Regions from separate parts of the Pantoea sp. Ae19-2 genome, predicted to be linked through region 3. Evidence: predicted binding sites of a transcription regulator. Region 3 holds the regulator's gene; each other region holds the start of a gene.

Region 1 (7,522 bases), 1.1 Mb from region 3:
GGCCGTGGTGTGGGTGAAAACTTTATCGCTTCTGACCAACTGGCGCTGCTACCGGTCACTCGCCGCTTCATTTATCTGGAAGAGGGCGATATCGCTGAAATTAGCCGTCGTGATGTCACCATCATTGATGGCAACGGCAATAACGTCCGTCGTGAAGAGATCGAGTCCAGCGTGCAGTATGATGCGGGCGACAAAGGCCAGTATCGTCACTACATGCAGAAAGAGATCTATGAGCAACCGAATGCGATTAAAAACACCTTAACAGGGCGTTTTAACCACGGTGAAGTGGATCTCAGTGAACTGGGGCCAAATGCAGAAGCCCTGCTCAGCCAGGTTGAGCATGTTCAGATCATTGCCTGCGGCACCTCATATAACTCCGGTATGGTTTCGCGTTACTGGTTCGAGGCGCTGGCAAACGTCCCTTGCGACGTCGAAATCGCGTCTGAATTCCGCTATCGCAAATCTGCTGTGCGTAAAAACAGCCTGCTGATCACCCTCTCTCAGTCGGGTGAAACCGCTGATACGCTGGCTGCGCTGCGCCTGTCCAAAGAGCTGGGTTATCTGGGATCGCTGGCCATTTGTAACGTCGCGGGTTCGTCGCTGGTGCGCGAATCCGATCTGGCGCTGATGACCAAAGCGGGCACTGAGATTGGTGTGGCCTCCACAAAGGCCTTTACCACCCAACTCACCGTGCTGCTGATGCTGGTGGCAAAACTCGGCCGCCTCAATGGCATGTCCGCAGAAAAAGAGCATGAGATTGTTCATGGTCTGCAGGCGTTGCCAAGCCGCATTGAGCAAATGCTGGCGCAGGATAAGCTGATTGAAAACCTGGCTGAAGATTTCTCTGATAAGCACCATGCGCTGTTCCTGGGTCGTGGCGATCAATATCCGATCGCCATGGAAGGGGCGCTGAAGCTGAAGGAAATTTCGTATATTCATGCGGAAGCTTATGCCGCGGGCGAACTCAAGCACGGTCCGCTGGCACTGATCGATGCTGACATGCCGGTCATCGTGGTGGCACCGAACAACGAGCTGTTAGAGAAGCTGAAATCGAATATCGAAGAGGTGCGCGCGCGCGGCGGTCTGCTGTACGTGTTTGCCGATCAGGATGCCGGTTTCAGTGACAGCGAGGGAATGAAGATCATTCCCTTGCCGCACGTTGAAGAGGCCATTGCGCCTATCTTCTATACCGTGCCGCTCCAGCTACTCTCCTATCATGTCGCCCTGATTAAAGGCACCGATGTGGATCAGCCGCGTAATCTGGCGAAATCGGTCACGGTCGAGTAAAGCCTCTCACGCGTGAATCCCACCAGGGATTCACGCGTTCCATTTATTTGATTTTGCTGCTGACTTGCTCAATTACGCGCTGCTGATCGCTGATTTTACGGTTAGCCTCATCGAGTGAGCGTTGCAGGTTATTGATCGTATCTTCATTTTTACTGAGCTTTTGTGTGAGCTGGTTGAGGGTATCAGTCTGGTTTTCTTGCGTTTTTAATAATTTCTCTACATTCTCCTTCGTTTTACTCACATCCTCAGCATTGACAGAAGCTTGTCTGACCGCGCCACCACTATCAATTGTGGCCAGAGTGCCTCTGTTATCTGTCATTGCAAAAGATTCATCCGAATGAATCTGAGGTACGTCGTACGCCTGGGCGCTGGCCAGCGTACAGAGGACGACGATATTGCCTACCAGAAGCTTCTTCATAAATTTCATCGAACATGTCCTTTTCAATAGTGGGCTTGTAAAAATTAGCAATAATTGTGTCTGTCATATAACTGTAATATTAACTACATTTTTCTGTCACTAAACTGTCCTATTTTCCCTCCTGCAGCAATCACTGACTCTTACTAAAAAGGCACTTAGCCTGACTTTTCTCCCCTGGAGGGAACATGACACTGATGCGTAGCACCGTAGCCCGAATCCTCGCCGCCTCTCTTGCCGTTAGTGCGGTTTCTGCCTTTGCAGCCACCGATCTGACTGGTGCTGGCGGTACATTCCCGGCGCCGGTTTATGCCAAGTGGGCAGCAGAGTATCAGCAAGCCACCGGTAGCAAAATTAACTATCAGGGCATTGGTTCATCTGGCGGTGTAAAACAAATTATCGCCAAAACCGTTGATTTCGGTGCGTCCGATGCGCCTATGAAAGACGAAGATCTGCAGAAGAATGGGCTGTTCCAGTTCCCTACCGTGATCGGTGGTGTGGTGCTGGCGGTTAACCTGCCAGGCGTAAAATCTGGCCAACTGACGCTGGACGGAAAAACCGTAGGTGATATCTATCTCGGCAATATCAAGAAGTGGAACGATCCAGCGATCGTTAAACTGAACCCGGGCGTGAAACTGCCAGACACCAACATCAACGTGGTGCGCCGGGCGGATGGTTCAGGTACCTCTTTCGTTTTCACCAGCTACCTGGCGAAAGTGAACGAAGAGTGGAACAGCAAAATTGGTAAAGGTAACACCGTTAACTGGCCAACCGGTCTGGGCGGTAAAGGTAACGACGGCGTTGCGGCGTTCGTTCAGCGTCTGCCAGGCTCCATTGGTTACGTTGAGTACGCGTATGCCAAACAGAATAACCTGACCTACACCAAGCTGATGGATGCGGACGGTAAGGCCGTTGCGCCAAGCGAAATCAGCTTCTCTAATGCCGCAAAAGGCGCAGACTGGAGCAAATCGTTTGCCCAGGATCTGACCTTTCAGAAAGGCAATGATGCATGGCCGATCACCTCAACCACCTTTATCCTGATTTACAAAGACCAGGCTAATGCGGCGAAAGGTGCCGAAGTACTGAAATTCTTCGACTGGGCTTATAAAAACGGCGGCAAAACGGCTAACGCCCTGGATTATGCCACCCTGCCTGAGAGCGTAGTTCAGCAGATCCGCGCCGCATGGAAAGCCAATATCAAAGACAGTTCAGGTAAAGCGCTTTACAAGTAAGTGAATGACCCTGGCCGGACATCAGTCTGGTCAGCCTTCAGGGGCGGCGTCTGCCGCCCTGATAACTTCTGAGGACTGAGACTTCTATGGCTGCAACGAAGTCGGCATTCAAAGCCCCAGGCAAGCAAGGTGACAGAGTTTTCGGTGCACTGGTAAAACTCTCTGCGCTGATCGTCTTGTTACTGATGGGCGGCATCATTGTCTCCCTGATCTTCTCTTCCTGGCCGAGCATACAGAAATTTGGTTTTGCGTTTTTGTGGACCAAAACCTGGGACGCCCCTAACGAACAATTTGGTGCGCTGGTACCGATTTACGGTACGCTCGTCACCTCAATTATTGCCCTGATTATTGCGGTACCGGTCAGTTTCGGTATTGCGCTTTTCCTTACTGAACTCGCACCAGGCTGGTTACGTCGTCCACTGGGGACCGCCATTGAGCTGTTAGCGGCGATCCCCAGCATTGTTTACGGCATGTGGGGCTTATTTGTTTTTGCGCCACTGTTCGCACAGTATTTCCAGACGCCGGTTGGCGATGTGATGTCGGGCATTCCTATCATTGGCGAGCTGTTTTCTGGCCCCGCATTTGGTATCGGTATCCTGGCCGCAGGCGTTATCCTGGCCATCATGATCATCCCCTACATTGCCTCGGTAATGCGCGACGTGTTCGAACAGACGCCGGTGATGATGAAAGAGTCGGCTTACGGCATTGGCTGTACGACCTGGGAAGTGATTTGGCGTATTGTTCTGCCCTTCACCAAAAATGGGGTGATCGGCGGTGTCATGCTCGGTCTGGGACGTGCACTGGGTGAAACCATGGCCGTGACCTTTATTATCGGTAATACCTACCAGTTAGACAGCGCCTCGCTGTTTATGCCTGGCAACAGTATCACCTCCGCGCTGGCAAACGAATTCGCTGAAGCAGAATCAGGCGTACACGTTGCGGCCCTGATGGAGCTGGGTCTGATTCTGTTTGTGATTACCTTTATCGTGCTGGCGATTTCAAAGTTAATGATTATGCGGCTGGCCAAAAGTGAAGGAGCGCGATCATGACAACAATGGAAGTACAGGCTCGCGCTGAGCTGGAAGCGTCACGTCGTAAGATGCAGTCGTGGCGCAGTACCAAAAACAAAATTGCGCTGACAATGTCCTTACTGACCATGGCTTTTGGCCTGTTCTGGTTAGTGTGGATTCTGTTTACTACGGTAAGCCGTGGCATTGATGGTTTGTCATGGTCGCTGTTTACGGAGTCCACTCCGCCGCCAAACACCGCGGGTGGTGGCTTAGCCAATGCCCTGGCGGGAAGCGGTTTACTGATTTTCTGGTCTACCTTCTTCGGTACGCCGTTGGGCATTATGGCCGGCGTTTATCTGGCGGAGTACGGACGCAAATCAGCACTGGCAGAAGTGATTCGTTTTATTAATGACATTCTGCTGTCAGCGCCGTCGATTGTGGTTGGCCTGTTTGTCTACACCATCGTCGTGGCGCAGATGCACCACTTCTCCGGCTGGGCGGGCGTGATTGCGCTGGCGCTGCTGCAGGTTCCGATAGTGATTCGAACCACGGAAAACATGTTGCGACTGGTACCAGACAGCATGCGCGAAGCCGCCTATGCGTTGGGTACGCCGAAATGGAAGATGATCTCGGCGATTACGCTCAAGGCGTCGGTTTCCGGCATCATCACCGGTGTCCTGTTAGCGATTGCCCGTATCGCCGGTGAAACCGCGCCGCTGCTGTTTACTGCGCTGTCGAATCAGTTCTGGAGCACCGACATGATGCAGCCCGTGGCTAACCTCCCGGTCACCATATTTAAATTCGCCATGAGCCCGTTTGCCGAGTGGCAGAGCCTGGCCTGGGCTGGCGTATTGATTATTACCCTGTGCGTGCTGCTGCTGAATATCGTAGCAAGAGTGGTTTTCGCCAAGGGTAAACACGGTTAACTACCGACACTGCCCTGTGCGGTGTCGATTAAGAGAGAAAAACAATGAGTACTGCGACTGCGTCAGCCGGAAAAATCGAGGTTCGTAACCTGAATTTCTATTACGGCAAGTTTCACGCTCTGAAAAACATTAATCTGGATATTGCTAAAAACCAGGTTACGGCGTTTATTGGGCCATCAGGCTGTGGTAAGTCCACCCTGCTGCGCACTTTCAACAAAATGTATTCGCTCTATCCGGATCAGCGTGCCGAAGGTGATATTCTGCTGGATGGTGACAATATTCTGGCGTCGCATCAGGATATCGCGCTGTTGCGGGCGCGCGTTGGCATGGTGTTTCAGAAGCCAACGCCTTTCCCAATGTCAATTTATGACAACATCGCTTTCGGCGTGCGCCTGTTCGAGAAGCTGTCTCGTGCCGACATGGATGAGCGCGTGCAGTGGGCCCTGACCAAAGCGGCCCTGTGGAACGAAACCAAAGACAAGCTGCACCAGAGTGGCTACAGCCTGTCGGGTGGACAGCAGCAGCGTTTATGCATTGCCCGCGGCATCGCTATCCGTCCGGAAGTGCTGCTGCTGGATGAGCCATGCTCAGCCCTGGATCCGATTTCCACCGGCCGTATCGAAGAATTAATTACCGAACTGAAGCAGGATTATACGGTTGTGATCGTGACCCATAACATGCAGCAGGCTGCACGGTGTTCCGACCACACGGCATTTATGTATCTGGGCGAACTGATTGAGTTCAGCGACACCGACACGCTGTTCACCAAGCCGGCACAGAAACAAACAGAAGACTACATCACAGGTCGCTACGGCTGATTTGACAGGAGATCGCCATGGACAGTTTAAATCTGAATAAACACATCTCCGGTCAGTTCAACGCTGAACTGGAGCACATCCGCACTCAGGTGATGATTATGGGCGGGCTGGTCGAGCAACAGCTGACCGATGCGATTACCGCCATGCATAACCTGGACGGTGAGCTGGCCCAGCGCGTCATCGATGGCGACCAGAAGGTCAACATGATGGAAGTGGAGATTGATGAGGCTTGCGTGCGCATCATTGCCAAACGCCAGCCTACTGCGATTGACCTGCGTCTGGTTATGGCAATTATTAAGACCATTTCCGAGCTGGAACGTATCGGCGACGTGGCCGAGAAAATCAGCCGTACCGCACTGGAGAAGTTTGGTCAGCAACATCTGCCTCTGCTGGTCAGCCTGGAATCCCTGGGCCGCCACACCGTACAGATGCTGCATGACGTACTGGACGCGTTTGCACGTATGGATCTTAACGAAGCCGTTCAGATCTACCGCGAAGATAAAAAAGTGGATAAAGAGTACGAGGGGATTGTGCGTCAGCTGATGACTTACATGATGGAAGATCCCCGTACGATTCCCAGCGTGTTAACTGCACTGTTCTGCGCCCGCGCCATCGAGCGTATTGGTGACCGCTGCCAGAACATCTGCGAAATTATTTTCTACTTCGTCAAAGGTCAGGATTTCCGTCACGTCGGCGGAGACAAGCTTGATGAGCTCTTATCCGGCGACGACGGCAGTAATAAACCTTCTTGATTCTGCACAACCGTGTGCTATTCAGGCGCACGGTTGCGGCTATTCTGCATAGACCTCATCAGCATCGCTCTTTATACTTGCGCCAGTTTTTTAACCAACGGGTGCTGACTCATGTCCTCTTCTTCCTCTTCTAAGCAGAGCGTTACGCCTGCCAAAGCGATGCTGGCTGCCGTCAGCGGTTATGCCATGGATGGATTCGACCTGCTGATTCTGGGATTTATGCTGCCTGCCATTAGCCTGTCGCTGGCGCTTGATCCTTCACAGGCGGGCTCGCTGGTGACCTGGACGCTGATTGGTGCCGTGATTGGCGGCATCGTGTTTGGCCATCTCAGCGATCGCTACGGGCGTATTCGTGTCTTAACCATTACGATACTGATGTTCTCCGTTTTTACCGGCCTGTGCGCGGTGGCTCAGGGTTACTGGGATCTGCTGGCGTACCGCACGCTGGCTGGAATGGGGCTCGGCGGCGAGTTTGGTATCGGCATGGCGCTGATTGCGGAAGCCTGGCCGGCAGAGAAGCGCAACCGCGCATCGGCGTGGGTCGGGATCGGCTGGCAACTGGGGGTTCTGCTGGCGGCGTTTATCACGCCGCCGTTGCTGAGTGTTATTGGCTGGCGCGGGATGTTCCTTGTGGGGCTGCTGCCCGCGCTGGTGTCGTTTATCATTCGCCGCAGCATGGGCGAACCTGAGAGCTTTACCCGTCAGATCAAACATGTTCCCTCGCTGTCTTTTCCCGCCCGACTGAAATTACTGGTTAAAGACCGCGCCACCAGCAAGGCCAGTCTGGGGATCTTTATTCTCTGCTCCGTCCAGAACTTTGGTTATTACGGCCTGATGATCTGGATGCCGAGCTACCTCTCATCAAACTTCGGTTTCAGCCTGACAAAATCCGGCCTCTGGACGGCAGTAACCGTGGTCGGCATGACTTTTGGCATCTGGTTGTTTGGCGTGCTGGCGGACCGCTTTGCACGTTGGAAAATTTTCCTGCTTTATCAGTTCGGCGCAGTCGTGATGGTTGTGGTTTATGCGCAACTGCGCGATCCCACCGTTATGCTGTTTACGGGCGCCCTGATGGGGCTGTT
Region 2 (7,522 bases), 410 kb from region 3:
GCTGAGATCAATAAAGGCGTGTATCAGCAGGGCGCACAGACGCAGAATATCGCCTGGGTAACAGACAGGCTGGCAGGAAGGAACATTACCTACCAGGTCGGCTATATTGGTGGTTATTCGGCTTTTATCGGTTTTGACAAGCAGGCAGGCAATGCCATCGTGGTACTGCAAAACGCGTTTAACTGGAGCAACTATCTTGGTATCACATTGTTGCTTAACCTGGCAGAGAAAGACAGGTAAGGTGTAGGTTGGGTCCAGAATGAGTCGTGATTCCTTACACTTACCTTTATGAGTGACGGAACCGCAGCCCTGTTTAGATTGTCTTCAGAGTAGTCTACTGTTATTAAAATCAATTCAATGTGGAAATTATTATGCGCAGGACTCAAATTGCTTTTATTTCAGCTGGTTTACTGTTCGGCTCGCTGAGCCTGATCCCCGCCGCTCAGGCTGCGGGTGAAACCACCGACAATGTGCCACCGCCGCCGCAGATTCAACCGGCCAATCCAACCGCTCAACCTGGCGATAACAACGCGCAGCCCGGTGCTGCAGCACCTGCCCAGCCGCAGGCGCCGATGAGTTCTGACTCTAACGACGGTATTACCCCAACAACGCCTTCGCAGTCAGCAGGCAATCCAGGTAAGCCAAATTACGATCTCAGCACCATTATCATTGATTATAAAGAGCATAAAATCGGTGATACCGTGCCTGATAAGTACCGCAGCAAGACTTACACCATCACAGAGTGGCAGAAACGTAATTTGCCTGCGCCTCAGCCAGATACCCACTGGGCTTATATCAATGCCAATTACATTCTGATTACTAACGACACCGGTAAGATCGTTATGGGTAAATCCGGCGATATCTTCTTCCGCGGATAGTCCTGCGGCGCTTTGTTAGTTATCTCTTCTTTCAACGGCCGCGTTAAGCGGCCGTTTTCTATTTCTGTCTTTATCAGTGATGACTTCTCAACGTGTTTGCAACATGGCAACGTGTTTTTATTCACTGCAATGGAGAAGGCATGATGTCGCAACACGTCAATCAGTATGGTCAACCTGTAGGGCAATCCATGCCCGACTGGCAGCCACGTCCCTTACCTCAGCGTGAGGTGCTTCAAGGTCAGGTTTGCCGTCTGGAGCCCTTTAGCGTGGCTTCGCATGCTGAAGCACTCTGGCAGGCCTGGTCGCTGGCAGAAGATGGCCGTGACTGGACCTATCTTTCTGAGGGGCCGTTTAATGATGAAGCCGCCTGGCTCCCCCATGCTGCTACGATGGAGGCGAGTCAGGATCCGTTGCATTTCAGCGTCATTGATGTTGAAACCGGTAAGGCCGTCGGAACGCTATCGCTGATGCGTGTTGATGCGCAAAATGGGGTGATGGAAGTGGGATATGTCACCTTTTCCCGATTGCTAAAGCAAACAAGAATGGCGACCGAAGCGCATTTTCTTCTGATGCGTTATGCCTTTGAGCAACTGGGCTACCGGCGTTATGAATGGAAATGTGACAGCTGTAATCTGCCTTCGCGTCGGGCCGCGCTTCGGCTGGGATTTCGCTTTGAAGGTGAATTTCGTCAGGCCCGCGTTTATAAAGGCCGCACGCGCGATACAAGCTGGTTCTCAATCATCGACAGTGAATGGCCAGCTGTTAAAAATGGGCTGGAACGCTGGCTGGCAGAGGCTAACTTTACAGCCGACGGGCGACAGCGTGAAAAGCTGGAAACTCTGCGAGGTTAAGGCCTGAAGCGCGGGTAACGGCTCAGGCAAGCACATATTTAATGGTCGCCATAAGCAACGTGGTGGTCATGATCATCAGCAGACGCTGTACCCAACGCATATCGTTTTTTAAACTCCCGACGTCGGTCTTGAGTACGCTGACATCCGTTTTGAGCTCGGCGACGTCGGTCTTGAGTACGCTGACATCGGTCTTGAGCACGGCAACGTCCGTTTTGAGTACGCTGACGTCTGCCTTGAGTTCATCCACATCGGTTCTGAGGCACGACTCCGTTTTCTTCAGTTGCGTGCTTAGCGAAAAGATATGCTGATTCTGACGCTGAAAAGCCTGCATGACATCAGCACGGGACAGCGCATTGTCCTGCTTTAATGCCGAAAAAATATCCACCATCGCTTCTGCCTGGCGATCGTTGATGCCTGCGCGCTGTAAACGTTTAAACGCTTTGTGTGTATTCATCATGGTGAGTGTCATTCAAGAGCCTTCCCGATTCATCACGTTATTTGAATATCATGTCAGGAGAGCCGGTCTGGTCACAGAAGATAAAAAACATATTGCGAAATAAATTCCATTATATCAATTAGTTAAACGCGTAGTTTTCATCTTTTTGCGGGGTGGGCCGCAAAAAAAAAGTTGTCAGTTAGCCTCTTTTACACAGCCCGCTTACCAGGCAGTGTAAAAGGTGGGGGCTAACCGTCATCGTGAATAAACATCAGGGAACGGGGACAACCTTTAACGTAATCAGACCGATGCCGAGTTTGCGTGGGTCCTGACCTGCGATGTTGTTAAGATTGCTGAGTTGCGGCTCTGGTGGGATAAACGTTAACCGATGGCTTCCGCGGGTGTTATCAAAACGCAGCGTCTGGGTTGATGCTTCTTCTCCCAGCATCAGGGGCTGTTTTGTGTCGCCTACCTGCACCCTTGTGGGTCGGTGCGCATTTGGGCCATAGGCGCGAGCGGTAATCACCAGATCAAATCTGGCGGGCAAAGGGTTAACGAATTCTATGGTCACTTCCGGGGCAAGATTGGCGTTTGACCAGCGGCCCCAGTTTTCCGTACGGGAAAGGCCGCTGAACTGCTTCACGCTTGCGGGTGCGCCGGGAACCGCGAACAGAAAGCTGTCGGCATCATAACGAATCGCATTATCGTCGATGCGCAGCTGCGCCACGGCATGTTGATAGTTTGCATCGTTCTGGGGGCCTGCCGGGAACTGCACCTTTCCTTTCCACAGGGGGCTATCCATACGCATGACGGAGGGATGGCCCGCGAGCTGGCCCATTGCCAGGCACCAGTCGCTGGACAGGGCCAGCGCCGGTTGCCAGATACGGGCAATTTTAAAGCAGCGATCGACCCAGACAAACTTTTCCGCCGAGGTAAAGTCGGCCAGCTGATAACGTAAAGGCGCCGAATATTCCCCCTCAGGCAGTGGCTCTACATGCTTCTCCGTCACCCGCAGCAGAATGGGCAAGGCAAAGCTGGCCCCGGAAAAGCTGAGCGTATTTTTCGTCTGATCCAGCGTGATGCTGTCGATCTTTTTGGGAAAGTTCCACAGCTGAATGATATCGGCTTTCCAGCTCAACACTTTGGTTTTCATATCCTCAAACTGGCTCGACAACGACACTGCAGACAGGCTGCTACGTCCCAAACCTATCGCATTGTCGCCGCCCAGAATATCCAGTAACGTCGCGCCGTTATCCAGCGTACTGCGTTTCATATCTATCACTTCTGCCTGCGGTTGATCGCCACGGATCACCATAAACAGATCGTGACGAGGACGCTTGATCAGAAAGGGATGCGCCGTGTTGTTCATGGCCAGATGATCGGATGCCACCACAATCACGGTATTCTTAAACCAGGGAGAAGCCTTAATACGGGCAATAAGGCGTGCGATATGCTCCTGCGAGCAGGATACGGCGCTGAACGACTGATTTGGCTTGCCCGCATAGCTGTAACTTTTGCGCTGGCAACTTCGGGAAATAAACCCATCAGGATGATGCGTATCCACCGTGAGCGCAAACAGCGCAAAACGTTTCTGCTGGCGCGAAAGTGCCTCATAGGTTTCAAACACCTCGTCCAACACGGTATCGTCGTAATAACCCCAGTTGTTGCGGTAGGTGGGATCGCTAACCTTGTCTTTGAGTTCCTGTGAACCGTACAGGCGCGCAGGGTCAAAGCCGTGAGAACGTAAAAAGACATCTTTACCCGCAAAGCGCAGGTCAGCGCCCTGAATAAACCAGTTTTCATAACCGGAATTTTTTAAAATATCGCCCAGGCAAACGTTCTGTGGGTAAAAACTGGAAAGGGAGGCGGAAGCATTTCCGTCGAAAGGGGCAAAAAGCGGGATACCGCACATCGATGCGACCATACCGGCAATGGTGTAATCCGTGCCGGGAAGCTGCTCGGTCTGGGTGAAGTCGATGCTTTGCTCTTTTTCCCGGCTGAGTTCGGGAGCCAGCCCAGGGAAGGCAATCGGGTCGAAGTAGGTCCGCTCCAGGCTTTCAGCATAAATATACACCACGTTAAGTGCGGGCTGCGCAATGCGCTTTTTCGGGACTTTATAGACGGTGGCAAAGTCGGAGTTTTCGCGCAGTGAGTGCGAGGTAATGAGAGAACTCACTTGCTGAAAGGCTGGCGTTGTTTGTACCGCGCCTGCGGCACAGGCAAAAGCCACCAGGCTCCAGCCTGAATGAAAGGGCCGCTCACGGCGGCGCAGCAGCCATGACAGTGCACAAAACAGTAAAAACAGCACGATGACCAGCCCAAGGGCGGGCACAACGTATTTACTCAGGCCGGCACCGGTGAGGCTGTTCGTTAGGGTATACACTACAGCGTCAGTAATGCCGTCGCCGGTAAAATAATTACTGGCGAACAGCGTGGCGTTGAGCAGCACGAACAGCATTAACAAGCACAAGGTGAGGGAAAACCAGATTCTGCTTCGGCCTGCTTTACAGGAATAAACAGCAATCGCGGTCAGAAAAAGTATCACTGACACGAATTCAGACAACGTCAAATCCTCTTATCGTATGAATATGTCTCTTATCAACAGGGGGACATTCCATGGATTTTTGACTCAATCTATAGTGGCTGTCATCAGGCTGCAACATCTCTGCGCAGATTTGGCTGCAGACTCACAGTACAGTCAATTCGACGTTAAACAGGGGCGAAGTGCCCGGCGATTTCTAATGAAACGGCCGGGCAGGGGGCGGATTACGCGCGTTGTTCCTGCGGCGCTGAAAGTCTGGCGGGAGAGGATGGGCTGTCGTGCATCGCTTCTCCGACCAGGCTGGCACGATTGTAAAAGCGTAACCGCAGGTTAAAATCGAGGTGCGCGCGCGCACTGTCACTGAGCCGGATGACCGGCGGCGGCGTGAGCGGACGCTGCTGAAACAGAACAGAGCGCACACAGGCATCGTTGCTGCCAGCATGCACCTGCTGATAATAGCCGACGCTGGCTTCCGCTTTACGTAACCTGGTATTAACCCGACGATGCTCATCCATAGCCAACTGATGTGCCAGCGCCGTGAGTTCGTCACCGGGGTTGCTGAGATTCTGTTGCACTGCAGGGAAATCACTGCGTTTCATTAACTCCAGCAGATAGTTTTGTCTCCCCACGTATTTTACCGGGGCCAGTTGTTTCAGCCATTCACGAATAAAGGGGTTTTGAGCAGGCGCCGCGATAAAGCCGGTTTCAATCATCGGTCTGAGTGGGTTAACCGTGTTTTGCTGACGATAATATCCCAGCACATCCATGGGGCGGTCGCTTTGGGCCTGATGGACCCAGGCAAGATCCTCGAACAGCAACGTGTTGCAGTCGATGCTGATGCCACCGTAACGTAATAATAGCTCCAGCCGGATGATGTCGCTTTTTAGCTGCGGAGTCAGATCGGAAGAGACAAATTGCACATCCGGCAGCCACTGTCCCAGTGTCTGAGGGGTAAGCAGGTGGATCTCATGATCCGGATTATCACGGCAAATTTTACTGGCGTTAAGGGCAACGGAAGCAGGTAGCCGGTCGCCGGGCCAGTACAGCCAGACTTTTTTAGCAATGGCAGGCAGGGTCTTAGGTACGGATTCCAGCAGCACGTCCTGTTCCAGCGTAGGATCGTATTCAGGCGCGCTTACGGCCCGGTGTTGTTTAATCGTCCACAGCATGCGGCTGGTGAAAGCAAGTTTTTCCCATTGACGCCAGAGATGATGCAAGGAACGGCGGTGTGAATTCATGTTTCACCTGTTATTTTGATTATAGTGTTTATGCCAGTCGGCAAAATAAGGGCTTAAGCTGTCATCCCGTATATAAACCGCCATAAACGCAGACATGCTGCGCTGCGCAATTTTTATTGTATTTCCCTGGTGATGGTTCAATGGCGAGCCACGACAGTTTCTGTGCACAAGCGTGACGTGAGCGGCCGCGACTCATTTATTTAATAGAACACAATTCAACAATTCGCTATTCCTGATGGAAACTTTAGGATAAAACGGAAATAAGCATTCGCCTGAAATAAAAATAAATATTTATTTACGCTAATGTTTTATTCCGCTATGGCAATATCTTTATATCGACAGAGGGGGCGTTTTTCTGTCATGAAACCGATAAACAGTGCGCGAGTATGAGAATCAGTGCGGAATCGAGATAAGTGAAATATTCAGCATGATTAATGAATTTACAGATGTGCGCAGCCTGACAGTCATTGTCTACGCTTTAGCTATACAGACGAAAAGGAGATGACATGCCGTTTGAATCTCGAGGATTACTGGCGATTGACAGGCAAACCAGACGGGCGCTGTTTCTCGATCCTGACACCTTTGACGTCAGCCAGGCCGTGGACGTTATCCCAACGCGACTGCACGAGCTTTTGATGCTCGCGCCCTGGGAAAAGGCTTTTCTCCCTCTGTACGGTGACGATATGCAAGGCGATGCGCCTCATCCTGGCCATAAAGTGGCGGTCATTGATTTACGACAGCGGGCGATTAATGACTATATCGACCTCTCACCGTCACAAGCGCCGCACAGCGGTCAGTTAGGGCGCGACGGCAAAGTGTATCTGTGCTGCGAAAATCCTACTGTCGTGGTGGTGATCGATCCCCTTACCCACCGTGTTGAAAAGACGATTCCCATTCCGCTTGATAATACCCATCGCCTGACGCTTTCGCCCAGCGGCCGCAAGCTCTTTACCGACAATGAGCAGGATGCCACCATTACCGTCGTCGACCTCTGCGAAGCGGAAGGGCGAGTCATTGATACCATCCTGATGCCCGGCCCGGTTTCAGGCCTTACTGCATCACCCAGGCATCCCTATCTCATCGCCAGCGCCGCCGATGTGCCGCTGCTCTATGTCGTCGATCGCCAGAGCCATCGAATCCGCCAGCGGCTGGCGCTTCCAGGCCATCAACAGCCCTGTCAGAAGGTTCGCTTTAGTCCGGATGGCGAGTATCTGATGGCGATCGGGCACCAGGAACCCATCGTCACGCTTTTTGATGAATTACTGAATCCTTTGGGGCATATAGCGCTGACTCACCAGCCGCTGGATGGCTGTTTCAGTCCGGACAAGAAACGGCTATTGATCACCCATGATGATAACCGGACGCTGAGCGTCATTGATCTGGTACAGAAAACCGTTCTTGCGACAACCGAGGTGGGGGCTGGCTACGAAACGCTGAGCTACTTTCAAATTGGTTAAATAAAGGGGCGATGGTAGATGGCCGAACTCCAGTGGCGGCTGCTGGCGTGTTTTTCCGCCTGCCAGCCGCGCTTACGCAATTCACGGGCAATCATCTTGTTCATAATGCCGTGCCCCAGC
Region 3 (7,522 bases):
GAGGCAAATCTGATCGAGGCTGATGTACTGGGTCGCTTCCTGCAGGCGCGCTTTCACCTGTTCGGCATCTTCCAGTTCACCCACCTTCGTGGTAATTAAGCCAAGCACCGCCTGCTGATGGCCGGGCTTGATGAACCGCAGTGGTTCGAATCCGCCAGAGCGATGATTGTCGTATTCAAGGAAAAACGCATCCACATTCACGGAGCCAAACAGGATCTCGGCCACCGGTTCGTAGCCACCTTCAGAAATCCAGGTGGAGCGGAAATTGCCACGGCACACATGCAGGCCCACGGTCAGGTCGGCCGGTTTCCCTTCTAACGCCTTATTCAGGACGCGCGCGTAGGTGCGGGCCAGCTGGTCTGGATCGTCGCCACGTTCGCGGATCTCACGCTTTTGATCGTCTGAACAAAGGTAGGCCCAGACGGTATCGTCCAGCTGTAAGTAGCGACAGCCCGCGTCGTAAAAGGCTTTGATCGCCTCTTTGTAGGTCTGTGCCAGATCGTCAAAGTACACATCGAGATCGGGGTAAACGTCAGCGTCGATGACTTTTCGGCCGCCGCGAAAATGCAGCACGCTCGGGCTGGGAATCGTCATTTTGGCTACCGCATCGCCTGCTACGCTCTGCAGGAAACGAAAATGGTCCAGCATCGGATGCCCGTCAAAACCCAGTTTGCCGGTGATTTTTACGCCGTGCGCTTTCGTCTGCACGCCGTTGAACTGAATGCCCTGCTCGGCTTCAAAATGCTCAACACCTTTCAGACCGTAGAAAAAGTCAAAATGCCACCAGCCACGGCGAAATTCGCCATCGGTCACGACCTTGAGGCCATTTTCACGCTGCTTCGCGACCACGTCCCGAATCGCGTCGTTTTCAATATCGCGCAGTTCATCAGCGCCGATCTCACCCGCATGAAATTTTTCGCGGGCATGCTTAATAGCGGCGGGACGAAGAAAGCTGCCAACGGTGTCGGCGCGAAACGGGGCGGTTTGTCTTTGCATGATCACTCCTGGTCACCGGCCAGATAATTTCGGGCGGGAATAGTTACACAATGTTATTTTAGCCTTCCAGATGGCTAAACGTCTGGATGTAGATTCCCACGCGATGTGCTCATGTGCAAACGAATAATATTCACTGGAGATGAAATAATTTCATGTTGCGAGGCCGGATTCTGACTGTGCTCCCCTTGAGGTTTGCACCGAGGCAATCGGCGGGAATTTATGCCCCTGATGCGGCACAGGTCCCCGCCAGCCATGCGGCAGGAACGGGAAAACATGGGCGAAGGCGGTAACCCCTTCGCCTGTGGGCGAGCGGGGAAACTTACTGGAGGGAGGCGCGCGCCAGGTTCATTTGCGTTTCAGACAGCGGCAGATAGCCGGCCTCGATGACGCGCTGCTGCCCTGCACTAGACAGAACCTGTTCCAGAAAGGCGGCTAACAACGGCGGCAAGGGCTTACCTGGCACTTTATTAACGTACAGATAGAGCGGACGTGCCCAGGGATAGCGACCGCTGCGGATGGATTCAGGATCAGGCGCAACGGCTTCCCCCCTTTTTGTGATAACCGGCAGCAGTTTTACCCCACTCAGGTGAAAACCGAAGCTGGCATAACCGATGCTGCGCGGATCCCCGGCGACCGCCTGTACCACCGCCGCCGAGCCGGGAAACTCCGCCACGTCGTTGCGGAAATCGCCCTGACACAGCGCCTGCTGCTTGAAGAATCCCCATGTGCCGGAGGCCGAGTTGCGGCCATAGCGCTGGATAGATCGCTGCTGCCACTCAGCCTGATGCAGACCCAAATCGCCCCAGCGTTCGGGCACCTCGTTTGCGCCACACAGACGCGTGACGGAGAACAACGCATCAAGCTGGCGGGGATCGATGGACGTCAGCGGATTGCGCTGGTTGACCACCACCACCAACGCGTCCATCGCTACCGGCACGGCCAACGGAGGATATCCGTATCGCGCCTCAAACGCCTGGCGCTCATCCGCCTGCATGGGACGGCTCATTGCCCCTAACTGGACGGATCCGGCTGTCAGCGCGGTTGGCGCCGTTGAGGAGCCCGATGCCTGAACCTGCACATTTACCCCGGGTGACTGACGGCTAAAGTCATCGCCCCACAGGGTCATCAGATAGCCGAGCGTGTCCGAGCCTGCGCTGCTGAGATTGCCTGAAAGCATCATAGGCTGTGCCTGCACCAAGGCAGGCAAGAGAGAAAAGAACAGCAAAAAAAGAAGGCGCATCGTTCCGGTCCGTCAGCAGTTAATGAACCGCATTCTCCTGCATCCCGTTAGTCACAATCAACCGTGGTGCCAGGGTAAAGGTAAAACAGGTTTCCTGGTGCGGGATGCTGGTGATCTCCAGCCGCGCATTGTGATGGCTGAGCGCATGCTTCACGATGGCCAGCCCAAGACCGCTGCCGCCGGTCGCACGTGAACGCGCTTTATCCACCCGATAAAACCGCTCTGTCAGGCGCGGGATGTGCTCAGGTGGAATGCCGGGGCCGTTATCACAGACTGTAAATACCGCGCCCTGCTTGCTGCGCAGCCAGCTGATATCAATGCGCGTCCCCTCGGGCGTGTGGTTCACCGCGTTGTAGACCAGGTTGGAGATAGCACTGCGTAATTGTTCATCATTGCCAAACACTTTCAGGTGAGGATCGGTATGAAAATGGATGGCGTGACGTCCGCCGCTCAGGGTTTCAGCTTCATGCTGCAGGAGTTTGAGCATAACCGGTACATCAACCTTTTCTTTCAGATTAATGGCCGGAGCCGCCTCGATGCGCGACAGCGTCAGGAGCTGTTTGACCAGGCTATCCATTCGCCGGGTTTGCTCCGACATGGTGTGCAACGCTTTGTCCCGTGAGCGCTGATTCATGACGGAGTCATTCATCATTTCCAGATAGCCCTGAAGCACCGTTAAAGGCGTGCGCAGTTCATGGCTGACGTTGGCAAAGAAGTTTCGCCGTGCCCCTTCAAGCTGATGCATCTGGGTTACGTCGCGAGCCACCATCAGCCACTGGCCTTCGCTGTAGGGCATCACACGGAATTCCATGTGGTGCTGGTTATTCAGCACCAGCGTAAGCGGCTTATCGAAATCACGTTGCCGCAGATAGCGAGAAAATTCAGGATAACGCAGCAGATTAAGGATATTTTGCCCGTTATCTTCTGGCCAGCGCAGCCCCAGGTGCTGCTGGGCCAGGCCGTTGCACCAGAAAATAGTGCCCTCTTCGGTGGTAAGTATCACGGCGTCCGGCAGCGACTCCGCGCCGCTGCGAAACCGCTTAATCAGATTACCTAATTCGCGCCGCCGCCGCCGGTTGCGCAGTTGCATTTGATACAACCCGTAAAACAGCGGTTCCCAACTGGCCTGTCCGGACGGTGGCGTCATCGTGCGATCCAGCCACAGCCAGTGAGACAGGCGCATCAGGTTGTAAAAATGCCACAGTAAAATACCGACTACGCTCAGTAACAGCAGCCACGGCAAATAGCCGAACAGCAGGCCGAGCACCAGCGCAGGCAGACACGCCAGCACCAGTTCGGACAGTAATCTCTTCCAGGAGAGGCGTTCCAGCACGGTTAAAGCTCCGTTTAAAAGCGGGCAGAGAAACGATAACCTGTTCCGCGTACGGTTTGTACCATGCGATCGTGGCCGGTCAGTTCCAGCGCCTTACGTAAACGACGAATATGAACGTCAACCGTACGATCTTCAACATAGACGTTAGTGCCCCAGACATGATTGAGTAACTGCTCACGGCTGTAAACACGTTCAGGATGGGTCATAAAGAAATGCAGCAGCTTGTATTCTGTCGGCCCCATTTCCAGCGGTGTGGTTTCTGACATCACGCGATGCGAAGAGGGATCCAGGCTCAGGCCCTGCATTTCGATCACATCTTCTACCGCCATCGGCGAAATACGACGCATAACGGCTTTAATTCGCGCCATCAGCTCTTTCGGGGAAAACGGTTTGGTGATGTAGTCATCGGCACCGACTTCCAGTCCGCGTACACGATCTTCTTCCTCGCCGCGCGCGGTGAGCATCATGACCGGTATATCACGCGTCATGGCTTCACGCTTAAGATGTTTAATAAATTGTATGCCGCTGCCGCCGGGTAACATCCAGTCCAGCAGGATCAGGTCAGGCCAGGGTTCAATCAGCTTGCTGACGGCGCTGTCATAATCTTCTGCCTCAATCGGCTGATAATCGTTTTGTTCCAGTACGAAACATAACATTTCACGGATTGGAGCTTCATCTTCCACAACTAAAATGCGCTTAGCCATTATTACTCCTGCAGGTAGGACGGCTTTCACTGATATTTGCGGCGCCATTATGCGTCAGTTTTGTGACACTTTTATGAAAAAGTTAGCCATAAAAACCGGCCTGCAACAACCATTTATGACAACATGACGACATGTTTTGTGGCTTTAGTGACTGAGCCAGTATAATTGCCGGGCAAATCGATTTGGCAGGGAGTTTTATGCGCATTATTCACACCGCGGACTGGCACCTGGGGCAGTTCTTCTATAACAAGAGCCGCGCCGCCGAGCACCAGGCCTTTCTTGACTGGCTGTTAATACAGATCGAACAGCATCAGGTCGATGCGCTGATTGTGGCGGGTGACCTGTTTGATACCGGTACGCCGCCCAGCTATGCGCGTGAAATGTTTAACCGCTTCGTGGTGGCGTTACAGCCCAGCGGCTGTCAACTGGTGGTGCTGGCGGGCAATCATGACTCGGTGGCAACGCTGAATGAATCGCGCGAACTGCTGGCCTGTCTGAACACCCGGGTCGTTGCCACGCCGCAGGAGAGTGACGACGTCATGATCCTGACAACCCGTCAGGGTGAACCCGGCGCGCTGCTGTGCGCGATTCCCTATCTGCGCCCGCGCGACATTATGCGCAGCCAGGCCGGTCAGTCTGGACGGGATAAACAGCTCAGCCTGCTGGAGGCCATCAGCGCCCATTATCAGCGCAGCTTTGCGGCGGCACAGGCGCTGAACATGTCCCTGCCGATCGTGGCGACCGGCCACCTTACCGCCCTTGGCGTCAGCAAAAGTGACTCCGTGCGCGATATCTACATCGGCACGCTGGATGCGTTTCCTGCCTCGGCGTTTCCGCCGGCCGATTACATCGCCCTTGGACATATTCATCGCGCTCAGCGCGTCGCGAACAGCGACCATATTCGCTACAGCGGCTCCCCTATTCCGCTGAGCTTTGACGAGCTGGGCAGCGAAAAAAGTGTCTGTCTGCTGACTTTCAGACCGCACGGCCTGGAAACCCTGACCCTGCCGGTTCCCACCTTCCAGCCGATGCAGATGCTTAAAGGCTCCCTGGCGCAAATCAGTGAGCAGCTCGCTCACCTTTCCCCTCCCAGCGGAGAGAAGCCGGTCTGGCTCGATATAGAAGTCACCACCCAAGAGTACTTAAGCGATCTGCAGCGCCAGGTTGAAGCGCTAACGGCAGATTTACCGGTGGAAGTGCTGCTGTTACGCCGCAGTCGTGAACAGCGCCAGCACAGCCTGGCGCAAACGGATAACGAAACCCTGAGCGAACTTAAGGTCGAAGAGGTTTTTGCCCGACGCCTGGCGCTTAATGAGGAGCTTGATGACAAGCAGATCGCCCAGGTCACGACCCTGTTTAAGCAGACGCTGGCCGACCTGGAGGCGAACCCATGAAGATCCTCACGCTGCGATTCAAAAACCTGAATGCGCTGAAAGGAGAATGGTTTATCGATTTTCGCACCGAACCTTTCGCCAGTAATGGTCTGTTTGCCATTACCGGCGCGACAGGTGCCGGTAAAACCACCTTACTGGACGCTATCTGCCTGGCGCTGTATCACCAGACGCCGCGCCTGGGTGCGATTTCTCAGGGCCACAACCCGCTGATGACGCGCGACTGCGCCGAGTGCCTGGCCGAAGTCGAGTTTGAAATCAAAGGTGAGGCCTGGCGGGCATTCTGGAGCCAGAACCGCGCACGAGGCACGGCCGACGGCAAACTGCAGGCTCCCCGCGTCGAGCTGGCTCGCTGCGCAGATAATCAGATCGTTGCAGACAAAGTGGGCGACAAGCTCAAGCTTACCGAAACGCTTAGCGGCCTGGATTTTGAACGTTTTACCCGTTCAATGATGCTGTCACAGGGCCAGTTCGCCGCATTTCTTAACGCCAAAGCGAATGAGCGCGCAGAGCTGCTGGAAGAGCTGACCGGAACGGAAATTTACGGGCTGGTTTCCATGGCCGCGTTTGAGCGCCATAAAGAAGCCAAAAATGCGCTGGAACTGATGCGCAGTCGGGCAGGCGGCATGGCACTGCTTGATGAGGCGACCCGCGCCGGGCTGCAGCAACAGCAGGCAGCCCTGACTGAGGCCGAGCAGCAACTCAGCCGTCAGTTTGACACCGCTCAGCGGCAGCAGCAGTGGCTGCAGCTGGCACAGCAGCTGAGCGCGGATGCTGAACAGGTGAACGCCGCCCGTCAGGCCGCCAACGCGGCGAGTCAGGCGGCAGAGGCCGATCGCCAGCGTCTGGCACGAAGTGAACCGGCAGAAAAACTGCGCGGTGCGCTGCAACAGCGCGACAACCTGCAGACTGAACGCGCGGAGCTGCAACAGCGTCAGCAGCAGTTAAACCAGCAGATGCAGGCGACGGCCCACGAGCAGCAGCAGTTGCAGCAGCGTTATCAGGAAACCGAAGCGGCGCGCGAACAGGTGCGTTTGCAACAGCACCAGCAGGAAACGCTACTGAGCGGACAGGTTATTCCACTCGATCAGGCGCTCTCGGCCCTGCAGCAGCAAATTCAACAGCTGCAGCATGAAACCGCACAGCAGCAGGCGAGCTGTACGCAGCGTGAACAGGCGATGCAAACCGAGCAACATAAGGTCAGCGATCTCCAGCAGGCGCTGGCACAGCAGCAGGCGCGTCGGCAACAGCTGGCGGATATGCCGGTTTGGGGCGAAAATCTTCCGCTGTGGCAGGACCGCTTTGCTCAACTGGCCCGCCATGAAACCGATCAGGCGGCGTCGGCGCAGCAAATTCAGCAACAGGCGTTGCAGCTTCATCAGCGCCAGCAGCAGGTCGAACAGCTGCAACAACAGCTTGCGCCATTGAAGCAGGCCGGGCAACTCACGCAGCAGACCTTGTCTGACGCTGAGCAAGCACTAACATCGCTCCATAAGGCGCATCCTCCCGAAGCCTTGCGTCAGGCCTTAAAGCAGTTAACTCAACAGCGTGACGCACGTCAGACGCTGACGTTACTTGCAGCCCAGTGGCAGCCGCTACATCAGCAGCGCGGTCAGTATGAAAAACGGTTACAGGATCTGGAAAAAGCCTGCCAGCAGGCTGAGGCTGAATTACTGACGCTGCGGGAAACATGGAAGCGGGAAAAACAGCAACTCACCGACGTGGAGAAGATTTGCCAGCTTGAAAGCCATATTGCCGATCTGGAAGAACACCGGGCGCGGCTGGAGGCCGGGCAACCCTGCCCTTTGTGCGGTTCCTGCGAACACCCCGCGGTTGAAACCTACCGCACGCTCGAAGT
Region 4 (7,522 bases), 1.4 Mb from region 3:
AGCGGTGGGGATAAAAGGGACCTACCTGCCCGATGTGGTGGACGCCACCGCCGGATTAGGACGGGATGCTTTTGTGCTGGCCGCGCTGGGCTGTCGGGTTCGCATGCTGGAGCGCCATCCGGTGGTGGCCGCACTGCTGGAGGACGGGCTGACGCGTGGCTATGAAGATGCAGAAATTGGCGGCTGGTTGCGCGAACGCCTGACGCTGATTCATGCTTCCAGCATTCAGGCTCTGACCGATATTACCCCGCAGCCGGACGTGGTATATCTCGATCCTATGTATCCCCATCGGCAAAAAAGCGCCATGGTAAAAAAAGAGATGCGGGTCTTTCAGTCGCTGGTGGGGGCGGATGAAGATGCCGACGCACTGCTGGCACCGGCTCGCCGTCTGGCAAAGAAACGTATTGTGGTGAAGCGTCCCGACTACGCGCCACCGCTGGCCGGTGTTGCCACGCAGTCTGCGGTGGTCACCAAAAGCCACCGCTTCGATATCTATCCGCCTCTGTCTTAATCGTGGTTTTAAGCCGGTCGGCACCTCAGTCGCACCGGCTTAACGCTCGCGAATTATTCATCCTCTTCGTCACGCAGCGGCACAATCAGCATGTCGATGTGCACGGTATTGATCAACTGGCGGGCAGACGACATCAGCTTGCTCCAGAAATCCTGATGATGACCGCACACCACCATGTCCACATCGTATTTCTTAATCGCATCCACCAGCACCTGCCCCAGGTCGCCACTGCCGCTCAGGGTTTCGGTGATAGGGTAGCCCGCGGCATCGGACAGGCTTTTTAGCGCCAGATGCGTTTCCTCAGAAATACGCTTTTGCATATCTCCCAGGTTGACATCAATCAGGCCGGTGTAGAGATCCGAGTAATTAACATCGACATGAATCAGCGAGATTTTTGCGTCGTAAGGGCGCGCGAGTGAGACAGCTTTATCCACTAACAACTGGCTTTCTGGCGAAAGATCGACTGCAATCAGGATATGTTTATAAGCCATGATATTACTCCTTCCACGAGATTCAGAATGGCAGCGGTTTCCAGACGCGTCACAGTTGCGAAATCCATTGCGCGAACGGGCGATGAGCGCCACCGAGATGATTAATGTACAGCACAGGCGATGATGTTGTTATACCTGAAAGTATAGCCCTGTGTGTTAACAAATGCTTCTGAAGCCGCCTGGGTTGTGAATAAGATCAATGATGAACGATTTTTACTCGTATAAAACGAAAATCCTCGCTGGTAAAAAATTGAACATTTCTCCTAAACTGAAAAAAGCAGCCTGCGTCACACGGTTGCTACTTTTCTGATGATTCAAAATAAAACTACAAATCGCTTTACGGGGTTGTTGGCTAATTCTGCAGGGACTGTTCAACAGGTTGCGCGCTCAGCACCCTGCTGCGGTGCCGGTAAGGAGGATGACATGATCAGCACTATCGCGCTTTTTTGGGCTCTTTGTGTGGTATGTATTGTGAATATGGCGCGCTATTTCTCATCGCTGCGTGCGCTGTTGGTGGTTCTGCGTGGCTGTGATCCGCTGCTCTATCAGTATGTTGATGGCGCGGGGTTTTTCACATCCCATGGTCAGCCCGGCAAGCAGGTGAGGCTGGTGCGTTACATCTGGGCTAGGCGCTATCTTGATCATCATGACGACGAATTCATTCGCCGGTGTGAGCGGGTGAGAGGTCTGTTTATCTTAACCAGTTCACTGTGTGGATTGGTGATTATCAGCCTGATTGCGCTGGCCATCTGGCATTAAAAAGGGCGACCGAAGTCGCCCTGGTATGACGCCGAATCAGATGAGTTTCAGCGCTATCCAGTAGAGCGAACCCGATAACAAAATACAGACCGGCAGGGTAAATACCCACGCCATGGCGATGTTTTTGATGGTTTTGCTCTGCAAGCCGCCACCGTCAACCAGCATGGTGCCGGCAACGGAAGAAGAGAGGATATGCGTGGTGGAGACCGGCATGCCGGTGTAGCTGGCAATGCCTATCGACACGGCTGCCGTCACCTGCGCAGACATGCCCTGCGCATAGGTCATGCCCTTCTTACCAATTTTCTCACCGATGGTGGTGGCCACGCGACGCCAGCCGATCATGGTGCCGACGCCTAATGCCAGCGCAACCGCCATGATGATCCATACCGGCGCGTACTCAATGGTGTTCAACAGATCGCCTTTGAGCTTGCCCAGGAAACGTTTATCGTCTGGAGAGGTTTCCGGCAGCTTCGCCGCTTTATCGGCGGTGTCGGAAATACACAGCAGCAGGCGACGCATCTGACTACGCTGCTCGACGGACAGATCGCTGTAGCTTTGCAGGTTGTTCAGCAGCAACTGAGCACGTTGCACGGCCTGCAGCGCACGTGCACTGTCGCAATGAAACTCTGTCGATGATACCGGCGCCACTTCTTCCGGCGTAGGCAGCTTAGGCGGCGCCATCTCGATGATGTGGTTCAGTGAGGCCTGGTGCTGTTGATAATACTGCTCAAGATGATTGACCGCGTCCCGTGTACGCGTAATGTCATAACCCGATGCGTTCATATTCACCACGAAGCCGGCTGGCGCAACGCCTATCAGAACCAGCATGATCAGGCCAATGCCTTTCTGCCCGTCGTTCGCACCGTGTGAATAACTGACACCAATGGCGGAGATAATCAGTGCCGTGCGCGTCCAGAAAGGCGGTTTTTTCTTGCCATCAATCTTCTCGCGATCGGCGGGCGTCATATGAATACGCGCACGCTTTTTGGTGTTACTCCAGTAACGGCGGAGAAGAAAGATTAGGCTGCCCGCTATCACCAGTCCGACAATAGGGGAAAGAATCAGAGACAGGAAAATATTCAGCACTTTCGGGATGTTAAGCGCATCAACGACCGATGTGCCGCTCATCAACGCGTTCGTCAGGCCAATGCCGATAATCGCGCCGATTAAGGTATGGGAACTGGACGCGGGCAGGCCCAAATACCAGGTACCCAGGTTCCAGATAATCGCCGCCAGCAGCATGGAAAAGACCATGGCGAGACCGTGGGCCGATCCGACATTCAGCAGCAGATCGGTAGGCAGCATATGCACGATAGCGTAAGCCACGCTTAATCCGCCGAGCAATACACCAAAGAAGTTGAAGACGCCTGCCATTAAAACGGCAAGCTGCGCCCGCATGGCACGGGTATAGATGACCGTCGCAACCGCGTTGGCCGTATCATGAAAGCCGTTAATTGCTTCGTAAAACAATACAAACAGCAGAGCAAGTATCAGTAACAAGCCGGTGCTAAGATCTAGACCAGCAAACAGATGTAGCATAGACGTTACGCCATTTTTGGAGGACATGAACGCGGCGCATTATCCGCGACAACATGCTGTCTGGGAAAGGAAAATATAGTCATGATTTGGACTAAAAGTGTCAATTAACCCGGTGAACAGATACAAAAGCTATAAAAATTAGCTGGTTACATTGTGACATATTTACGGCAAAATTTTGACACTGGCATCCACAGGAGCAGATCACTACAATCTGCCCCTCTCTTACCTGGTGGGCAAAAGCAGTGGAACAGTTTGACGTTATCGTAATTGGGGCAGGCGCTGCCGGGCTTTTTTGTGCTGCGCAGGCCGGACAGCGTGGTCGCCGCGTGTTACTGCTGGATAACGGCAAGAAGCCGGGACGCAAGATTTTGATGTCTGGCGGTGGGCGCTGCAATTTCACCAATCTCTACACTGAACCGGCCGCTTACCTGTCGAATAATCCCCACTTTTGTAAGTCGGCCCTCGCGCGCTATACCCAATGGGATTTTATCGATCTGGTGAATCGCCACGGTATCGCTTGGCATGAGAAAACCCTGGGGCAGCTGTTTTGCGATGATTCTGCCCAGCAGGTGGTCGATTTATTAATGGCCGAATGTGACAAAGGTGGCGTCACCGTTCGGCTGCGCAGCGAAATACTGAGCGTAACCCGGGATGATGCGGGCTACAGCCTGCAGCTCAACGGCAGCGCGGTTCAGGCTGAGAAGCTGGTCATTGCCAGTGGCGGCCTTTCCATGCCGGGCCTGGGTGCATCACCGTTTGGCTATAAAATTGCTGAGCAGTTTGGGCTGAAGGTGCTGCCCACGCGCGCGGCGCTGGTGCCCTTTACCTTACATAAACCACTCCTGGAACAGTTGCAGACGCTGTCAGGCGTTGCGCTGGATACGACCATTGCGGCAAAAGACGGCACCCTGTTCAAAGAGGCGATGTTGTTCACCCACCGCGGCCTGTCCGGCCCGGCAGTGTTGCAGATTTCCAGCTACTGGCAGCCGGGCGAATACCTCACTGTGGACCTCTCTCCGGCCACCCGTCTTGAGGATTTCCTGACGATTCAACGTGAGGCGCATCCGAATCTGAGCCTGAAAAACAGCCTGGCGAAAATTCTGCCCAAGCGCCTGGTGGAGGTCCTACAGGATATGAACGTCGTGCCGGATGTGACGCTGAAGCAACTTAACCGCAAGCAGCAAACAGAGCTGGTGCAGACGCTGCACGGCTGGCAGGTTCAGCCTAACGGCACCGAAGGTTATCGCACCGCCGAAGTGACCCTCGGTGGCGTTGATACTACTCAACTGTCATCGAAGACAATGGAAGCGCGGGACGTACCGGGGCTGTATTTTATCGGTGAGGTGGTGGACGTGACCGGCTGGCTCGGCGGCTATAATTTCCAGTGGGCCTGGAGTTCGGCCTGGGCCTGCGCCCAGGCGCTGTAAGGTCGCCATCTCGCCCTGCACTCAGGCATAACGCGAAACCGCATAGTCCGCATGGGCAATCTCGGGCGGTTTGCCTGAAATCACATCACTCAACAGCTGGCCGGAGCCGCAGGCCATCGTCCAGCCCAGCGTACCGTGGCCGGTATTCAGCCACAGGTTGCTGAAATGTGTATGGCCGACGATGGGCGTGCCGTCAGGCGTCATGGGACGTAACCCGGTCCAGAAGGTTGCCTGCTCAACGCGACCGCCACGGGGATAAAGGTCGTTCACTACCATTTCGAGTGTTTGCCGTCTGGCAGGCAGCAGGGTGTTGCTGTATCCCACAATTTCCGCCATACCGCCCACGCGAATGCGATCATCAAAGCGCGTAATGGCAATTTTGTAGGTTTCATCCAGCACCGTGGACACCGGCGCGGCTGACGCATCGGCAATGGGGATCGTCAGCGAGTAGCCTTTGAGTGGGTAAACCGGAACAGACATGAGTGGCCGGAGTAATGGCGTGGAGTACGAACCCAGCGCCATGACGTATCCGTCCGCCGTCAGCGTTTTGCTGCCACAGGTCATACCGCTGATCCTGTCTCCCTGTGTCAGCAGCGCATCCACGGTTGTGTTAAAGCGAAAGTCGACGCCCGCCTCGCGCGCCATTGCCGCAAGCCGCTGGGTAAATAACTGGCAATCGCCGGTTTCGTCATTAGGCAGTCGCAGCCCGCCGGTCAGCTTATGCTTAACCGCCGCCAGCGCCGGTTCAACCTCGGCCAGTTGTGAGGCTTCCAGCAGTTGATAAGGAACGCCGGCGTCCTGCAACACGGCGATATCGCGTGCCGCATTGTCAAACTGCTGAGCGGTGCGAAACAGCTGCAGCGTGCCGCCCTGACGTCCTTCATATTCAATGCCCGTGCTGGCCCGCAGTGCTCTGATGCAGTCCCGGCTGTACTCTGCCAGCCTGACCATTCTGGCCTTATTTTCGGCGTAACTCTGCGGATTGCAGTTTTTCAGCATTTGCATCATCCAGGCAAGTTGAAAACGTGAGCCATCCGGGCGCACGGAAAGGGGAGCATGACGCTGTACCATCCATTTCACCGCCTTTAAGGGAACGCCCGGCGCGGCCCAGGGCGCGGCATAGCCTGGGGAAATTTGCCCGGCATTGGCCGCGCTGGTGCCTAATGCCGGACCGGCTTCTTTATCAATCACGGTCACCTGATGTCCGGCCTGCTGCAGATACCAGGCGGTTGTTACGCCCACGACACCACTGCCGAGTACAATAATTTTCATGTTGATCGTTATCCTGCATGCGTTATCGCTCAATGGCGCAGGCGTTGCCTGGGCCATCTGTTCTCGTTGTGGCTTATGCCTGAACCCGGTTTTGTGCCTGCCAGCATCGCACCGCGCTGCCTTTTTCCTGCGACAGGAGTAACTGAGGCACCTCGCAGCCGCTTGTGGCTTGCGGACAGCGGTCGCGGAAATAGCATCCCGTTGGCAGGTGGCGGTTACCCGGTAGCTCGGTGTTCACAGGCGCGCCATCCAGCACTGCGCCGATGCGCGGCACGGACGCCATCAGTAGCTGGGTATAAGGATGTTGCGGGGCGTCAAGGACGCGCTGTGTTTCACCCAGCTCCACAATTTGTCCCAGATACATGACTGCAACGCGATCGCTCATATGGCGCACGACCGACACGTTGTGCGAAATCAGGATATAGGTCAGGTTTTGCTGTTTTTGCAGTTCTACCAGCAGATTCAGAATCTGCGCCTGAACAGAAATATCCAGTGCCGAGGTCGGTTCATCCAGCACGATAATATCGGGCTGCGATGACAGGGCCCGGGCAATCGCGATGCGCTGACGCTGGCCGCCGGAAAACGCATGCGGCGGACGGTCCAGATATTCGGGGCGAATACCGACCTGGTGAGCCAGTGATTCCGCCAATGCGCGCCGCGTTTTTTCTGAAGCACGCGACTGAATCCACACCGGCTCGGTGATAATGCGCCAGACGGGCAGGCGGGGGTCGAGTGAAGAGAGCGGATCCTGAAACACCATTTGCATGCGACGTCCCCGGTTATCGGCAGGCGCTGTTGCCAGTTCGAGCTGGCCTGAGGTTGGGCTGAGCATGCCCATCAACAGTTTCGCCAGGGTGCTTTTTCCACAGCCGGATTCGCCAACAATCCCCAGCGTTTCTCCCTGTCTGACCTCTATATCCAGGCCATTCAGCGCATGGACCTGTTCCGTGACTTTGCCGCGCCAGTTCTTTTTGGCCGGGAAGGTGACATGTACGTTTTGCAGCGTAAGCAGAGCGTCAGACATGCTGCGCCTCCTGTTGTGGATACCAGCAGGCAACCTGCTGCGCGGCGTTGTCGGTAGTATGCAAGCGCGGCGTGGTGGTGCAGCGTTCTCCTGCCGCAAAACAGCGATCGCGAAAGGCACAGCCTGCGGGTAAACAGGCCAGATTAGGCACGGTGCCGGAAATGGATGCCAGCGGAGCACGCGGTTCAATCGCGTCAGGCGAGCAGGCCAGCAGACCAATGGAATAGGGGTGGCGCGGTGAACGCAGCACGGTTTCAGTGACGCCGCTTTCAATGACGGACCCGGCATACATAACGTAGATCCGATCGCACAGCTGTGAAACCACAGCCATATCGTGACTGATAAACAGCACGGCGGTGCCGGTCGCTTCGGCTTTTTGTTTCAACAGGCGCAGTACCTGCCGCTGAACGGTAACATCCAGTGCGGTCGTGGGTTCATCCGCAATCAGCAGGTCTGGCTCACAGGAAAAGGCCAGGGCAATCATGACGCGCTGACGCAT

Evidence for each region. The regulator PhoB, encoded in region 3, activates phosphate uptake and scavenging genes when phosphate is short. The targets are predictions, from matches to a motif close to CTGTCATAAAACTGNCNNAT.
Region 1: the regulator PhoB is predicted to act here: its motif matches at 1,799-1,818, upstream of pstS (phosphate ABC transporter substrate-binding protein PstS).
Region 2: the regulator PhoB is predicted to act here: its motif matches at 4,809-4,828, upstream of opgB (phosphatidylglycerol--membrane-oligosaccharide glycerophosphotransferase).
Region 4: the regulator PhoB is predicted to act here: its motif matches at 3,452-3,471, upstream of pitA (inorganic phosphate transporter PitA).

What each region holds. Positions count from the first base shown of each region.
Region 1 covers NZ_JBCHWE010000001.1:3,917,177-3,924,698, reverse strand. The annotation lists gene glmS (glutamine--fructose-6-phosphate transaminase (isomerizing)) at 1-1,287, shown strand, start outside; gene AAIE03_RS18000 (DUF4349 domain-containing protein) at 1,331-1,714, opposite strand; gene pstS (phosphate ABC transporter substrate-binding protein PstS) at 1,891-2,934, shown strand; gene pstC (phosphate ABC transporter permease PstC) at 3,021-3,983, shown strand; gene pstA (phosphate ABC transporter permease PstA) at 3,980-4,870, shown strand; gene pstB (phosphate ABC transporter ATP-binding protein PstB) at 4,915-5,688, shown strand; gene phoU (phosphate signaling complex protein PhoU) at 5,706-6,440, shown strand; gene AAIE03_RS17970 (MFS transporter) at 6,552-7,522, shown strand, end outside.
Region 2 covers NZ_JBCHWE010000001.1:3,230,937-3,238,458, reverse strand. The annotation lists gene AAIE03_RS14960 (serine hydrolase domain-containing protein) at 1-240, shown strand, start outside; gene AAIE03_RS14955 (RcnB family protein) at 372-878, shown strand; gene AAIE03_RS14950 (GNAT family N-acetyltransferase) at 1,022-1,729, shown strand; gene AAIE03_RS14945 (CCDC90 family protein) at 1,752-2,186, opposite strand; gene opgB (phosphatidylglycerol--membrane-oligosaccharide glycerophosphotransferase) at 2,437-4,728, opposite strand; gene AAIE03_RS14935 (glycosyltransferase family 32 protein) at 4,932-5,945, opposite strand; gene AAIE03_RS14930 (YncE family protein) at 6,452-7,402, shown strand; gene AAIE03_RS14925 (histidine phosphatase family protein) at 7,399-7,522, opposite strand, start outside.
Region 3 covers NZ_JBCHWE010000001.1:2,817,137-2,824,658, forward strand. The annotation lists gene AAIE03_RS13115 (cobalamin-independent methionine synthase II family protein) at 1-996, opposite strand, end outside; gene AAIE03_RS13120 (PstS family phosphate ABC transporter substrate-binding protein) at 1,316-2,236, opposite strand; gene phoR (phosphate regulon sensor histidine kinase PhoR) at 2,256-3,569, opposite strand; gene phoB (phosphate response regulator transcription factor PhoB) at 3,584-4,273, opposite strand; gene sbcD (exonuclease subunit SbcD) at 4,471-5,667, shown strand; gene AAIE03_RS13140 (AAA family ATPase) at 5,664-7,522, shown strand, end outside.
Region 4 covers NZ_JBCHWE010000001.1:4,173,500-4,181,021, forward strand. The annotation lists gene rsmJ (16S rRNA (guanine(1516)-N(2))-methyltransferase RsmJ) at 1-511, shown strand, start outside; gene uspA (universal stress protein UspA) at 565-1,002, opposite strand; gene uspB (universal stress protein UspB) at 1,426-1,761, shown strand; gene pitA (inorganic phosphate transporter PitA) at 1,798-3,300, opposite strand; gene AAIE03_RS19190 (BaiN/RdsA family NAD(P)/FAD-dependent oxidoreductase) at 3,543-4,727, shown strand; gene AAIE03_RS19195 (D-amino acid dehydrogenase) at 4,749-5,999, opposite strand; gene AAIE03_RS19200 (ABC transporter ATP-binding protein) at 6,073-7,023, opposite strand; gene AAIE03_RS19205 (ABC transporter ATP-binding protein) at 7,016-7,522, opposite strand, start outside.